One region of the Pontibacillus yanchengensis genome, then DNA from elsewhere that is predicted to be linked to it. Evidence: riboswitches for the same ligand, from Rfam matches in the RefSeq annotation. Region 1 holds a riboswitch; the other holds the start of a gene.
What was found. A riboswitch is a leader RNA that binds a small molecule or an ion and turns the genes downstream of it on or off. The one in region 1 is predicted to bind glycine.
Positions count from the first base shown of each region.

Region 1 (7,758 bases):
ATGGACATGCCACATGAAGAAAAGCAGAAGCGGAAAGAAGACAAAAAGCTTCAGCGCCAACCTGCTTCAACTCAGATGTTTGGTGTATTGCCATTTGCGATTAAATTTTTGTTCAAACGTAATAAAGGAAAAAACAGAGGGTAGTTTTTATTACCCTCTGTTTTTTTTTGCTAGAAGATATCTAGTTCCAGCTTCTATGCCTTTTGGTGTGTTAGACGCATTGATTTTTCCTTTATGATTTTAATAACGAAAAAGATGTTTGTTGAACAAAGTAAAACATTCCGGAATTAATGATTTCTAGAGATACTTTAGGTTCAAAACGTTCTGCAAGTTTTGCTAATTCAGATTGATAGCGTTCTTTTGCAGCGTTCACCCCTTCTAGCTCTTCTTCAGACATCTCAGAATGTACTTCAATTTGCTTGCTGTAAAAATAATCTAATAACTCTTTTTCATCCTGTAGTTTTTTATGAGATGCGTCTATCCATGAATCTTCATGTGAACTTATTTGATTTTCAGTGTATTTCTCAATTCTTTTTAATGCACTACTGACACGAATGATAGGAGTGAGAGTGAAACAATAATCAGGAATAATAGGTGTTAACTGTACATTATTCACCTTTTCCAAGAATTCCGGTACTATAGCTCCTGTAATTAAATGAATTCCAACAGATAAGATTTCATTCCGCTTATGAGTTCCTTGATAATGAATACTTAAATTAATGTTTAACCAGGGTGTTAAAGCTGTTTGATGGGTTAGCCCATCTATCTTTTCATATTGTTTCGTTACCTTACCTTTGTCTTTTAGTGTGTTAAAAATTTGATGAAGTCTCGGTGAGCCAAAATGAATCCATTCCCCTTTTTCTTCTTTTTTATCTGGATTTGTGATAAAGGTAACTTTCATTGGAATTCCTTTGCCTCCAACACGCTTAACATAGTTCCAGTAAAAAGGGCGGTTCATGAGAGTTTCATCTAGCTCATCAGTAAGTTGGACAGTCATGACACCTTGTTGATTATCCAATATCTCACATTGATTTGCCAAAAAGTACCGCTGCAAAAAATTATGAAGCTCCGCTTGTTTCATCTTCTCCCTCCTTTTCTTGGGCATAGGAAATGACAGAAGAAAGGTTGTTTAGTTTCACTTTCATTTCACCTACGGACCCTGACTGAGTAAAAATATCTTGTATCTCTGTTTCAATATTATCAATGTCTAATTTCTGCAATATGGCATCTAGATTTCCGACTACTCGTTGGAACAAATGAATTTTTTCATATAATAAAGATAGAACATGCTCTTCAATGGTATCTTGAATAGCAAAATTGTATATGTTTACATCTTCTTTCTGACCAAAACGATGAATTCGTCCAATTCGTTGTTCTAATCGCATCGGATTCCAAGGAAGGTCATAATTGATCATATTATTGCAAAATTGAAGATTTATGCCTTCACCGCCAGCTTCGGTAGCAATAAGGACCTGGGCTTGATTTTGAAAAAGTTGCTTCATCCAATCCTTTTTACTTCGTTTAAAGCCCCCTCTAAATGGAACGGAGGTAATGCCATGTTGTTGCAAATACCATTGTAAGTAAAATTGCGACGCACGGTATTCAGTAAAAATAATAAACTTTTGGTCCGTTTTAGAAATGAGCTCAACAACTTTTTTAGCCTTCGCATGGTGAGGCATTTGCTGGATGTGAGAAATCATCTCTTGTAACTGTTCCGCACGAGTTGGATGGATCTCTTCATTTTTTAGCATGTTTTGAATGGAGAGGAAACAAGCTTCTCTACTAGAACATAACTCTCTTAAAAGAGTAATGTTCGTAAAGGCCATCCCTCCACTAGAGATTTCGGTTAAAAACTTATATGCTTCTTGTTCTTCTTTTGTGAATTCTATATTCACAGTCTCTACGTGTCTCTTCGTCCAATCTACACCTGTTTCATCTCGTCGGTTACGAACCATTACTTTATTGACCAGGGATTTTAAGTGATGGTCATTTGAGAGTTGATTCCTATTTTTACCGAACCTTTTAGTGAAGTCTTCATAATTACCCAAATGTCCTGGTTTTAAAATAGATACAAGATTGAATATATCTATTAAGTGATTCTGTACAGGTGTTGCGGTAAGTAGTAAGCAATATTTTTTCTTAAGCTTTTGCACAAATTCATAGTTTTTGGTTTTATGATTTTTTAATTTATGCGCTTCATCAATAATGACCATATCGTAATCTGTATCTAAGATGAGATCGCGGTGAGGTGCCCTTTTTGCCGTGTCCATAGAGGAAACAACAACATCATATCCCCATATATGGGTTTTTCGTTGTGCTGCTGCTGGAATATAAAATTTTTGATTCATCTCTAGTACCCATTGATTGACTAAGGAAGCGGGGGCCAAAATTAGAACTTTTTTGACGAGACCTCTAATCATATATTCCTTTAATATCAATCCAGCCTCAATCGTTTTACCTAAACCCACCTCATCAGCAAGAATGGCACGACCGTTCATTTGCTCGACAACTTGTTCTGCACATGCCAACTGGTGAGGTAGAAAATCTACCTGAGGTAAATATTGAGGGGATGTAAGGCCCTTAAACTCTGGTGTAGATAGTTGTTTTGATGTTTCATAGGCCATTTGAAATAAATCCCATGAACAAAAGGGACCTTCAGACATGAGTTCGTTTTCCAATGAAGCATCAATCGAAGTGTGAAGATCGATGTTTTGGTTCATTCTATTCTCACCTCAAATTATAGATTATTATAGAATATCCTGTCTTTAATAATGGTTTTCAGGTACACACCAAGGAATGCCTATGGTATAATGACACTAATTTATAATCTATTGTTCACATATCTTATGGTTTTTATGATATAGCTACATATTTTTTCTAATTTTCATAATAGCGAATGATTACAAGAGGAGAGACTACTTTTATGGTAGCGCCGAAGGAGCAAGCTGTTGTAGCGAATCTCTCAGGCAAAAAAGACTCTTGTAGGACGCACCTCTGGAGAGTGCCTTTTTATTTAGGGCCACCCAAGAAGCAAGCAGTTTTCATTTTTGATGAATACACTTTACCTAAACTGTGAAACTTTCTGGTGAATGGACAGGGAATAACACTAAGGATGTGGATTCTCTGTTTTTTTATGTCTTTTTTTCAGAAAATTATGACAAGAACTAGACTTGAATACGTTTTGAGTAAAGCTAGAATGGGGGAAAAATGATGTCCGATTTAAAACGAACGCCACTTTATCCTGAGTTTGAAAAAGCTGGGGCGAAAACCGTTGATTTTGGTGGATGGGAAATGCCTGTACAGTTTTCTTCTATTATAGAGGAACACAAAGCAACCAGGACAACAGCAGGGTTATTCGATGTGTCTCATATGGGAGAAATTTATGTAGAGGGCCCTGAAAGTGAAGCCTTCTTGCAAAGAATGTTAACAAATGATGTATCGAAGTTAACTCCAAACAGAGCGCAATATACCATCATGTGTTATGAAAATGGTGGTACAGTAGATGATCTACTGGTATATAAGTTGGATGAGCAAAAATATTTACTAGTGGTGAATGCAGCTAATACAGAGAAAGACTTTAATTGGCTGAAAGACAATCTTGTCGAGGAGGCAATTGTAGAAAATCAATCTGATCACTATGTGCAACTAGCCATACAAGGACCAAAAGCAGAAATGATTTTACAAAAGCTTACCAAAACAGATTTGGCGGAAATAAAATTCTTTCGGTTTAAGCAAGGTGTCTCGTTTGAAGGAGTAGACCACCTAGCCCTTGTGTCTAGAACAGGTTATACGGGAGAAGATGGGTTTGAAATCTATCTCCATCCAGATTCTGGACAAGCTTTATGGCAAGCTATAGTTAGAATAGGAGAGAAGGATGGTTTACAACCTGTTGGGTTAGGTGCTAGAGATACGCTTCGGTTTGAAGCAAATCTTGCATTATATGGACAGGAGCTTAGCTCTGAAATAACCCCCGTGGAAGCTGGACTTTCCTTTGCAGTAAAAACAAATAAAGAAGCAGACTTTATGGGGAAAGAAGTTTTAAAGAAACAAAAGGAAAAAGGACCAGCACGAAAGCTTGTTGGTATAGAAATGGTCGATAAAGGTATTCCTCGTCATGGGTATCCTGTGTATATAGATGAAGAACAGGTAGGTTTTATTACGTCAGGTACTCAATCACCTACGTTAGAGAAACGCATTGGTTTAGCATTATTACCAGTCGCATATATTTCGGAGGGACAAGAAGTTATTGTTCAAGTGCGTAAACGTAAGCTGCGTGCAAAAGTGGTACCAACACCGTTTTACAAAAGATCTTAGGAAGAAAAGGGGGAGGAACATCTATGACCTTTCGATATTTACCAATGACTACTAAAGATAAAGAGTCCATGCTTGATGCTATTGGGGTGAAGTCGACTAATGAATTGTTTCAAGACATTCCAGAAGCGATTCGGTACAATGGCGACCTTCAGATTAAGCCAGCCTTAAGTGAGCCGGTATTAATGCGTGAATTATCACGCTTAGCAAATAAAAACATCAACACCCAACAATATACTTCTTTTCTAGGGGCTGGTGTGTATGATCATTACATCCCTTCCATAGTAAATCATGTTATTTCACGTTCGGAATTTTATACGGCATATACACCCTATCAGCCTGAAATTTCCCAAGGGGAGCTGCAGGCAATTTTTGAATTTCAAACAATGATATCCGAATTAACTGGGATGGAAGTATCGAATTCCTCTATGTATGACGGAGGTACAGCTCTTGCAGAAGCAGTTACCTTAAGTGCCGGACAAACGAAGAAAAAGAAAGTTATTGTATCAAAAGCAATACACCCACAATCAAGAGAAGTCATTCAAACATATGCAAAAGGTCCAAATTTGGAAGTCATTGAAATCGATACAAAGGATGGAATAACTGATATCAAGGCTCTAGAACAAGAACTTGATGAAAATACCGCTAGTGTAGTTATCTCTTATCCAAACTTCTATGGTCAAGTTGAACCGTTAGCTGAGGTGCAGAGACTTTTAGAAGATCACAAAGCAATGTTCATTGTCTCAAGTAATCCACTTTCTTTAGGGTATCTCACCCCACCAGGAGAGTTTGGTGCAGATATTGTCGTCGGGGATACACAGGTATTTGGCATACCAGCACAATTTGGGGGGCCACATTGTGGCTATTTTGCAACTACAAGCAAATTAATGAGAAAGGTACCTGGTCGTCTCGTTGGACAAACAAAAGATGAGGAAGGCCGAAGAGGGTTTGTTCTTACTTTACAAGCTCGTGAACAACACATAAGACGTGATAAAGCTACCTCTAATATTTGTTCCAACCAAGCCCTGAATGCCTTAGCTACATCTGTTGCTTTAAGTGCCTTAGGAAAACAAGGACTAAAAGAGATGGCCTATCAAAATATGCAAAAAGCTCGTTATGCATTTGCTAAACTTCAGGAAGCTGGTATGAAGGTTAAATTCAAGGGTGCATTCTTTAATGAAGTTGTATTGGATTGCCAAAAATCAATTAACACAATCAATCAAAAGCTTCAGGAAAAAGGGTATATTGGCGGTTTCGATCTTGAATCGACAGATCCTAGTCTTAGCGGTTGTATGTTAATAGCTATTACAGAAATGCGTACAAAAGAAGAAATCGATGCCTTTGTCACAGAATTGAGGGATATACATGTTGAATGAAAACTTTCCACTGATTTTTGAACGTAGTCAAGAAGGTCGTATGGGATATAGTTTACCTGATTTAGATGTACCTGAAGTTGATATTGAACTGGATGAACAATATGTTCGAAAGAGTGATGCTGATCTACCTGAGGTAAGTGAGCTTCAAATAATGCGTCATTATACAGCACTATCGACACGAAACCATGGTGTTGATTCAGGTTTTTATCCATTAGGCTCTTGTACCATGAAGTATAATCCAAAAATCAATGAAGATGTAGCTCGTATTCCGGGTTTTAGTCACATACATCCATTACAAGACGCAAATAGTGTTCAAGGTGCTTTAGAGTTAATGTATGATCTCCAATCCTCTTTAGAGGCAATTACAGGTATGAACACTGTTACACTTCAGCCAGCTGCAGGAGCTCATGGTGAGTGGACTGGGTTGATGATGATTCGAGCTTTCCATGAAACAAATGGAGATTATAATCGTACCAAAGTTATCGTTCCAGATTCAGCGCATGGAACGAATCCTGCTTCAGCTACAGTTGCAGGTTTTGAAGCGGTAACAGTAAAATCCAATGAACAAGGATTAGTTGATTTAGATGATTTAAGAAGAGTCGTGGATGAGAACACCGCTGCGTTGATGTTAACAAATCCGAACACGCTAGGATTGTTTGAAGAACATATACTAGAAATGGCCGAAATAGTTCATGGTGCTGGTGGTAAATTATATTATGACGGGGCAAATTTGAATGCAATTCTAGGGTACGCCCGTCCTGGAGATATGGGATTTGATGTAGTTCACCTTAATTTGCATAAAACATTTACTGGTCCCCATGGTGGTGGTGGTCCTGGTTCTGGCCCAGTGGGGGTTACCTCAGAGTTAGAACCTTATTTACCTAAGCCGCTATTAAAGAAACAAAATAATCGATTTGTATTTGAAGATAATCGACCTCAATCAATAGGGAGGGTGAAACCGTACTTTGGTAACTTTGGAATCAATGTTCGAGCTTATACGTATATTCGTACAATGGGTCCTGATGGTTTGCGTCAGGTTAGTGAATACGCCGTACTTAATGCGAATTATATGATGAGAGAACTACAGTCAACTTTTGACTTACCATTTTCTCAACATTGTAAGCATGAATTCGTACTATCTGGTAAGCGCCAGAAGAAATTAGGTGTGCGTACGTTAGATATAGCCAAACGATTGCTAGACTTCGGCTATCATCCACCTACCATTTATTTCCCTATAAATGTAGAGGAAGCTATGATGGTAGAGCCAACAGAGACGGAGGCCAAAGAAACACTAGATGAATTTATATCGGTCATGAAGCAAATTTCTAAAGAAGTAGAAGAAAAACCCGAGGTTGTTCAAGAAGCGCCTCACACAACGATTGTAAGTCGATTAGACGAAACAACAGCCGCTAGGAAACCAGTACTTCGTTATACCAGAGATTAGATAAATAAAGATCCTCAACAATACGTTGAGGATCTTTACTATTAACTCTGTTTAATTTTACCGTCCCATTTTTTAAATCCACCTTGTAGAACATGGAGTTGATCGTACCCTTTTTTATGAAGGACGTTAGCTGCTCTTGAGGAACGGGTTTGGTTTTGGCAATACAAATAAACGGGTTTGTCTGGACGTATTTCCTGCAAACGTTGTTTCAATTGGGTTACTGGGATGTTTCGAGCTCCAAGAATATGTCCTGCTTTAAATTCGTTAGGTTCTCGAACATCAATAAGTTGGGCTTTACGGTATCCTTCACGAAATTGTTCTGATGTCAGTGTTTTTAAATAACGGCGTTGATTTACATATCTTATAACGGCAAAGCCGATAATGAGTGCTAATCCTACAATAAAAATCCACATCGTAACTCCCCCTATCTCTCTCATGATTCCTAATCTATTATAGTTCTGTTTGAATTAAGTTTCAAAGTTTTTTTATATAGAAAGTCAAACGTTTGTGGTTTGATTACATTTTCTACGAGGAATTATAACTTACTGTCCAAATTGGTTCAAACGCTTAAGATAACATAGGGAGGATGAATATATTTCCAATTTATTTGCAAATAGTAAATAAGGG
Region 1 is NZ_WMEU01000002.1:425,011-432,768, forward strand. Features, by position in the region: gene GLW08_RS09310 (YqzE family protein) at 1-144, shown strand, start outside; gene GLW08_RS09315 (YqhG family protein) at 233-1,081, opposite strand; gene GLW08_RS09320 (DEAD/DEAH box helicase) at 1,059-2,720, opposite strand; glycine riboswitch at 2,897-2,989, shown strand; glycine riboswitch at 2,993-3,099, shown strand; gene gcvT (glycine cleavage system aminomethyltransferase GcvT) at 3,211-4,314, shown strand; gene gcvPA (aminomethyl-transferring glycine dehydrogenase subunit GcvPA) at 4,338-5,687, shown strand; gene gcvPB (aminomethyl-transferring glycine dehydrogenase subunit GcvPB) at 5,677-7,131, shown strand; gene GLW08_RS09340 (rhodanese-like domain-containing protein) at 7,173-7,544, opposite strand.

Region 2 (7,758 bases), on a different contig from region 1:
TTGCTCCTCATAAGCATTTCCGCATTTTGCGCATTTTTTGTCCGGTAGGTTTTTGAAAAATTCAAGAGCGTTCATCATAATTGAAAATCCCTCCAATGAGTTTGTGTATATTTATTGTATTACAACAGATTTAAAATTACAACCATTTGTATTATAACAACTTGTACTTTTTTTATTTTTCTGTAAATTTACTGATATACTAGGATTGAAGCGTAATAACAGTACAAGTACTACAACAATTAATTATAGGAGGCAGGACAATGAAAGTAACAGTGAATGGATTTTGGGGAGGATATCCCGCAGCTAATGGAGCGACGTCTAGTTACATTTTTTCATCGGAAGGCTTCACTTTATTAGTGGATTGTGGAAGTGGTGCCTTATCTAGATTGCAATCCAAAATGGATGTAATGGATTTGAACGCCATCATTATTTCCCATTATCACTTTGATCATATAGCTGATATTGGTGTGATGCAGTATGCTTGGAAGGTCCAGAACATACTGGCAAAGACAAATAAGCAATTGCCGATTTATGGTCACAAAGAAGATGAAGCTTCCTTCCAAACGTTAAGTCATGAATTTACAGTAGGTATGCAGTATGACCCTACTCAATCCATTGAAATCGGCCCTTTTACACTAACGTTTCTTAAAACGAATCATCCAGTACCATGCTATGCCATGAATATCACCGATGGAAAACATACAGTCGTGTACACAGCAGACTCAAGTTACAATGAATCGTTTATTCCATTCAGCAAGGATGCTGATTTATTAATTACGGATAGCAACTTTTATGATGGTATGGATGGGTCAAAGCCAGGCCACATGACAAGTACAGAATGCGCGCATATTGCTAAAGAAGCAAATGTCAAAGAACTGTGGCTTAGCCATTTACCACACTTTGGTGATGTGACAAAGCTTCAAGATGAGGCCAGTAAGAAATTCGACGGTACGGTTCGACTGTGTGATGAAGGGTTGACTTGGGAAACCGAATAATCTAGGTCGATGAGACCATTAGAATTGAAGGTACAACTTCTTTCAAGTACAATAAGAAAAGGAATGGTTGACTGAATTGAAGGAGGAAACTGGTTATGATGCTATTTGTAGATAATGAGGGTATTACAGATCCACGAATTAACCTAGCGATTGAAGAGTATGTATTGAAGAATTTAGATATAGACAATAACAATACATATCTCCTGTTTTATATAAACGAGCCTTCTATTATCATTGGAAAAAATCAAAATACGATTGAGGAAATTAACACCGATTATGTGGAAGAGCATGGCATCCATGTTGTTCGTCGCTTATCTGGTGGGGGCGCTGTATATCACGATTTAGGAAACTTGAACTTCAGTTTCTTAACGAAGGATGACGGCAACAGCTTTCATGATTTTGCTAAGTTTACAAAGCCTGTTACAGATGCTCTGCAAAAAGTAGGTGTGAAGGCAGAGCTCTCTGGACGAAATGATGTCCAGCTAGAAGATGGTCGTAAAATTTCAGGAAATGCTCAGTTTTCGACTAAGGGGCGCATGTTCAGTCATGGTACGCTTATGTTCGATTCTGAGATTGAAAACGTTGTTTCAGCTCTTCGTGTGAAATCTGAAAAAATCCGCTCGAAAGGAATTAAGTCGATTCGCAGTCGAGTAGCAAATATTTCAGACGAGGTGGATGAAAGCATGTCCATGCAGGCGTTTAAGGACATGCTTCTAAGATATATTTTCGATGTTCAATCAATAGAAGAAGTTCCACAATATAAGCTAACAGAAGAAGATTGGAAGAAGATCTACGAGCTTTCTGAAGAACGCTATCAGAAGTGGGAATGGAACTATGGAAAATCTCCTGCAGCAAACATTCAGCACTCTCATCGCTTTGATGGTGGTACAGTGGACGTACGTCTTGATGTAAAAAAAGGAAACATTGAGAATGCGAAGATTTATGGAGACTTCTTTGGTGTAGGGGATGTAAGCGAAATTGAAAATCGCTTAATCGGAACACGTTACGATCGTTCCTCTATCGATGAGGCGATTCAAGACTTGGATATCTCCCATTATCTTGGTCGTATATCCCGAGAGGATTTTCTTTCTCTAATCTATTAATAAAAAAACGTGTGAAGCAGGGCGGAATCAACCATGATTTCGCCTCTTTTTCATAAAAGTGGCCCTTGCGCATTTCCTAATATTTAGCTCCAGCGCCTACCTCTCCTCAGGGTCTTAAGCAAATCCTCTCTGTGGCAAAAATCGTCACTAAAAGGCTTTGCTTAAGCCTCGGAGTTGAGCGAAGCGCCCCGAGAAATTTTTACAAAGGGGATTAAGGTATGCATAAAATAGCGATAGTAACAGGTGCAAATGCAGGTATGGGTTTAGCTACGACTACTCAATTAGCTAAACAAGGTATACATGTTGTAATGGCTTGTCGAAATGAAGCAAGAGGACAGGCCGCACTTGAGGTGGCTAAACAGGATAGCCAATCAGAAGCAATTGATTTAATGATCTGTGACTTAGGGAACTTGGAAAGTATTCGATCATTTGCTAGTGAATTCAAACAACGTTATGGCAAATTAGATATTCTTGTGAATAATGCAGGTGTTGTTCATTTAAAACGAGAGGAAACGGAGGATGGTTTCGAAGCACAACTAGGTGTGAATCATCTAGGGCACTTCTTGTTAACGAATTTACTTATAGAGTCCTTACAGCGTGCAGAGGCTGGTCGAATTGTTGTTGTGTCATCTGGAGCTCATAAGTGGGGGGAAATTCATTTTGAAGACCCTCATTTAACCAAAAGCTACAATGTTATGAAAGCATACGGTCAATCGAAGCTTGCAAATGTGTTGTTTACGAAAGAGTTGGCAAGAAGACTTCAGAATAGTAGTGTTACGGTTAATGCTGTTCATCCAGGTGCTGTGGCTACTAGTCTCGGTGTGAATAGAAATACAGGCTTTGGTAAGCGTGTTATGATCTTTCTAAGCCCATTCTTTCGAACACCTGAAAAGGGAGCAAGTACTGCCATTTATTTAGCAACCAGCCCTGAAGTGGAAGGGAAGAGTGGCGACTATTACTATAATGAATCCATTGTCCCTATTACCAATAAGGCAAATGATGAGCAACTGGCAAAAATGTTTTGGGAATGGAGCGAAAAGGAAGTAGGGTTATAGCTTCTATTTTTAAAATAGCTTTATAGACTAATATATACAGTTAGAAGAATCAGTAGGTGAAATCATTTTGGAGATTGTATTAATTATTATTATCAGCGTATTAGCTGTTGCCATTGTATGGGATGTGTTGTTCCTACTTCCTACAAGATGGTTGAAGGTAGAGCGTGTGAAGTGGGATAGTAAGGCTAAAAAGAAGGTTATCCAAATTAGTGATCTTCATATTAAGCATTTACGTGTGCCTATTACAACACTTAAACAACTGATTGAAGATGAACAGCCTGATTATGTGTTTTTAACAGGAGACTTTATTGATAAAAATGAAAAAGAATTCCCTAAGCTAGAGCGCTTTTTAACCATGATACAGCAAACAGGTGTGGAAACGTATGCTGTACTAGGCAATCATGATAGGTATATTGAAGAGGTTCATAAACTGGAAGAAATTTTAGGTAAGTATCAGGTTCATTTGTTAAAAAATGAGTATGTAGAAAAAGAGGATTTATTTATTGTAGGAATTGATGACTTTTGCCAAGGACATCATGATATAAAGCGGAGTTTCCAATTTTCCAATCCTCTTATTAAAGATATTCTTGTTTTGACCCATGACCCTGACATAGTGGATGATTTGAAAGAGTCTTATACGATGCTTGTTTCAGGCCATCTGCATGGAAAACAGGTGAACGTCCCTTATTTATTTAAAGTTGCCGACATGGGAAGATTAGCAAAAAGGGGGATTTACAAAGGCCAGCATGTACATTCAAATGGAACATTTTACATTTCAAAAGGAATCGGTCAATCTCGCTGGAACATTCGCTTCATGGTTCGAAGTGAAGTTACGATTCATGAGTTATCGTAAAGAAAATCGCACACGCCTTGTTCACCTCGGGCAGAGGCATTAGAGCTAGACTTGTAAGCAGAATAAACCTTATACTATTTAAAAAACTGCTCATCCCTTGTTATTGGGATGAGCAGTTTTTTAGATCACTCTATTCTTTATAAGAGGATATAAAGAATTTATATAGACTTCCATCCTCATCGTCTTCTGCGTGATTGTCGATATACTCTCTTATATATTCATTTAACTGCTTCCAGTTTTCATAACTCAGCTTCTTTTCCACCATGCTGAATTAGTAACGCAGCAGGAATACTAGAATACCAAGAGAAAACTCTCCCAATCTTATCTTGATGATTGAAACGATACCTAGTTTTTCGTAAAGGGAGGCTAAGTGTTGTGGCTCTCTGGAGCAACTTCCAATGATTTCAGAGCAAGAATCGAAACAGGAGCGCCTTTTAATATAGGAGCGAGTTGTTGAAATTAGGATCAACAATTGAAAAATAGGAGCGACAACCAAATATATGCACCAATAGTGCTACAACGGGATCTTGGAACTTATGATTTTTCTATTTCAGAGAGTTTTAGCCTAACAATAAGAAAATGAGCTGGTAAGTTTTCTATATTGACCATTACATAGAAGCCTGATACCATAACCTTTATCGCAACTGCATATATGCAACGAGTGTTATGGGTGACACTATAACAGGAGCAAATTCTGGAGAGACCGTTTAAACGGCGCCGAAGGGTTCACAATCTCAGGCAACCGGACAGGATTGTTAGATGTACTTAAAAGTAGCTTAGTATGTTTGACGACTGCCTGAATGAGATTGGATGTATGGATTCCAATCTTTTTTAATGTCGAGGACAGGTTAAGAAAAGATAAGACTTATTAGAACAAATCAAATAGACGAGGTGACGCAACATGGAAAATCGACGCGCAGTAGTCAGTGTTCTTGGTAAAGACCAAGTAGGAATTATCGCAAAGGTTACAACTGTTTTATCTGAAAAAGAGATAAACGTGTTAGATATTAATCAAACAATCGTGGAGGATTTCTTTACGATGATGATGATTGTAGACGTAACGCAAATTGAGGATCTCGATTCCGTTCGCCAAACATTAAATGAGATTGGCGAAGAGCTCGGTGTCAAAATTAATCTACAGCTTGAAGAAGTCTTTCAAGCTATGCATCGAATATAAGGAGGGCGATTCACAATGAATATCGGATTAGATGAAATTACAGAAACCGTACGCATGGTTCAAATGGAAAACTTAGATATACGCACGGTTACTATTGGAATCGATCTCAAGGATTGTGCGGATGCAGATTTCTCAGCTATGCAAACACGTGTGTATGATAAAATAGTGAGCTATGCAAAAAACCTAAAGCCATATGCTGAGCAGGTGGAAAAAGAGTATGGTGTACCAATCATAAATAAACGAATTGCGGTTACTCCTATTTCGGAGTTACTTGGCAATGCAACAAGAGAACAGGCGATTGAACTGGCGAAAACATTAGATAAAGCAGCAGCGGATATAGGTGTTGATTTTATCGGAGGCTATTCAGCTCTTGTTCATAAAGGAGTAACAAAAGGTGACCAAGTGTTGCTAGATTCCTTGGCAGAGGCATTGACCGTAACAGACCGCGTTTGTGCATCGATTTCTGTAGCCACGACAAGAACAGGTATTAACATGGATGTCGTTAAACAAATGGGTACGATTATTAAGGAAGCTTCTGAAAACACAAGAGACCAGGACGGCATCGCATGTGCAAAGCTAGTTGTTTTCTCAAACCCAGTAGAAGATAATCCATTTATGGCCGGCGCTTTCCATGGTACAGGTGAAGGAGACGCCGTACTGAATGTAGGCGTAAGTGGACCTGGGGTTGTATTAAATGCACTGAAAAAACACCCAGAAGCAGATCTCGGTGAAGTCTCTCAAGTGATTAAGAAAACCGTCTTTAAAATTACGCGCGCTGGAGAGCTAGTTGGGAGAGCCGTTGCGGATCAACTCGATGTGCCATTTGGTATTTTAGATTTATCCCTTGCACCAACAAACGCATTGAACGATAGTGTAGCAGAAATCCTAGAAGAGATTGGTGTGGAACGTGTTGGAACTCACGGGACTATTGCCGCTCTAGCACTAATGAATGACGCTGTGAAAAAAGGTGGAGCTATGGCTAGTTCGTATGTAGGTGGATTAAGCGGTGCGTTTATTCCAGTCAGTGAGGACAATGGCATGATTCAAGGAGTGAATGATGGCTCCCTGACGTTACCAAAACTAGAAGCCATGACCTGTGTGTGCTCAGTTGGACTAGACATGATCGCTTTATCAGGAGAAGCATCTGCCGAAACGCTCTCAGGTATTATTGCAGACGAAGCAGCCATCGGGATGATCAACAAAAAAACAACAGCTGTACGAGTGATCCCAGTACCAGATAAAGAAGAAGGGACAATGGTTGAGTTTGGAGGTCTATTAGGCCGAGCCCCCGTAATGGGAGTTAATCCTTTCAGTTCTGAAGGATTTGTGAAGAGAGGCGGAAGAATACCGGCTCCATTACAATCGTTGATAAATTAATGCTATTAGGAAAGCTCGCATGTGTATTCTGAATAGAATGCACATGCGATTTTTTTGGAGAGAAAAAGAAACAAGGAATCGAGCTAATACACGTGAACGAAAGAAGGGACAGTGGGTCAATATAAGTAGGATGGAAGAGAGCAAAAAGCGATCTGAAGCGAGCATAAGTGGGTTGGAAGAGAGCAAAAAAGCAACCTGAAGCCAGAATTAGTGATGATAACACATAATTTGAAAACGCTTCATACGAATAGCTTGCTAGAAAGTTGTCAGTATTTTATAATAAATATGAATTTAACTCAGAAATGAATGACTATTCATTCACAATTAGGGGGAACATGTTCATGAATTTAAGTGATCAGTTGTCGATCACCACAAGAAAGAATCCCACCAAGACGGCTTATATTTTTCAGGATCAAGAAACAAGCTATCAAGAGCTAGAAGGTTCTATAACCAAGTTTGCTGCTAGTTTGAGAGAGCTTGGCTATGAAAAGGGAGATCATATTGCACTTGTAACAGGCAATAGCCCTTATTTTATGATTGGATTATATGGCGCACTACGCTTAGGGTTAACTGTAATACCTATCAACCCGATTTATACTGCAGACGAAATGAGTTATATTTTGAAAAATGGTGACGTAAAAGCTGTTATTACAATGGATTTGTTTGTTGAAACGTTTGAGGAAATGGCACATGACTTACCTTTAATTGAACATTATATCATTGCTGAGACAAGCCAAGACTCTAATTGGCAGCAAAGTCAATTAAGCGATAGAATGAAATCGTTTACAAACCTTGTGAAGGAAGGATCGCTTCAATTTGAACGTCCAACCATCGATGAAGAGGATATTGCTGTCATTTTGTACACTTCAGGAACCACAGGGGCTCCAAAAGGCGCTATGCTCACTCATAAGAATATTTATTCCAATGCGAAAGATGTAGCAGACTATTTACAATACGATACAAATGATAAGGTCATTGCAGCGTTGCCGATGTTCCACGTGTTTTGCTTAACGGTTTCACTGAACGCACCGTTGATGAATGGTGGAACTGTCATTATCGTACCTAAATTCTCTCCTCAAGAGACTTTCCAAGTGGCTAGTAAATGGGAAGCTACTGTATTCGCGGGTGTTCCTACCATGTATAATTACCTATTACAATCAAGTGAAGGTCATACAGAGGACTTTAGTAGTGTGCGCCT
Region 2 is NZ_WMEU01000001.1:1,255,153-1,262,910, reverse strand. Features, by position in the region: gene yhfH (protein YhfH) at 1-75, opposite strand, end outside; gene GLW08_RS06075 (MBL fold metallo-hydrolase) at 261-995, shown strand; gene GLW08_RS06070 (lipoate--protein ligase) at 1,094-2,098, shown strand; gene GLW08_RS06065 (SDR family oxidoreductase) at 2,317-3,153, shown strand; gene GLW08_RS06060 (metallophosphoesterase) at 3,221-4,006, shown strand; glycine riboswitch at 4,691-4,766, shown strand; gene GLW08_RS06055 (ACT domain-containing protein) at 4,908-5,183, shown strand; gene GLW08_RS06050 (PFL family protein) at 5,199-6,560, shown strand; gene GLW08_RS06045 (fatty acid--CoA ligase family protein) at 6,902-7,758, shown strand, end outside.
Region 2: it holds a riboswitch for glycine, as region 1 does, so the genes downstream of both, GLW08_RS06055 (ACT domain-containing protein) here and gcvT (glycine cleavage system aminomethyltransferase GcvT) in region 1, are expected to answer to the same signal.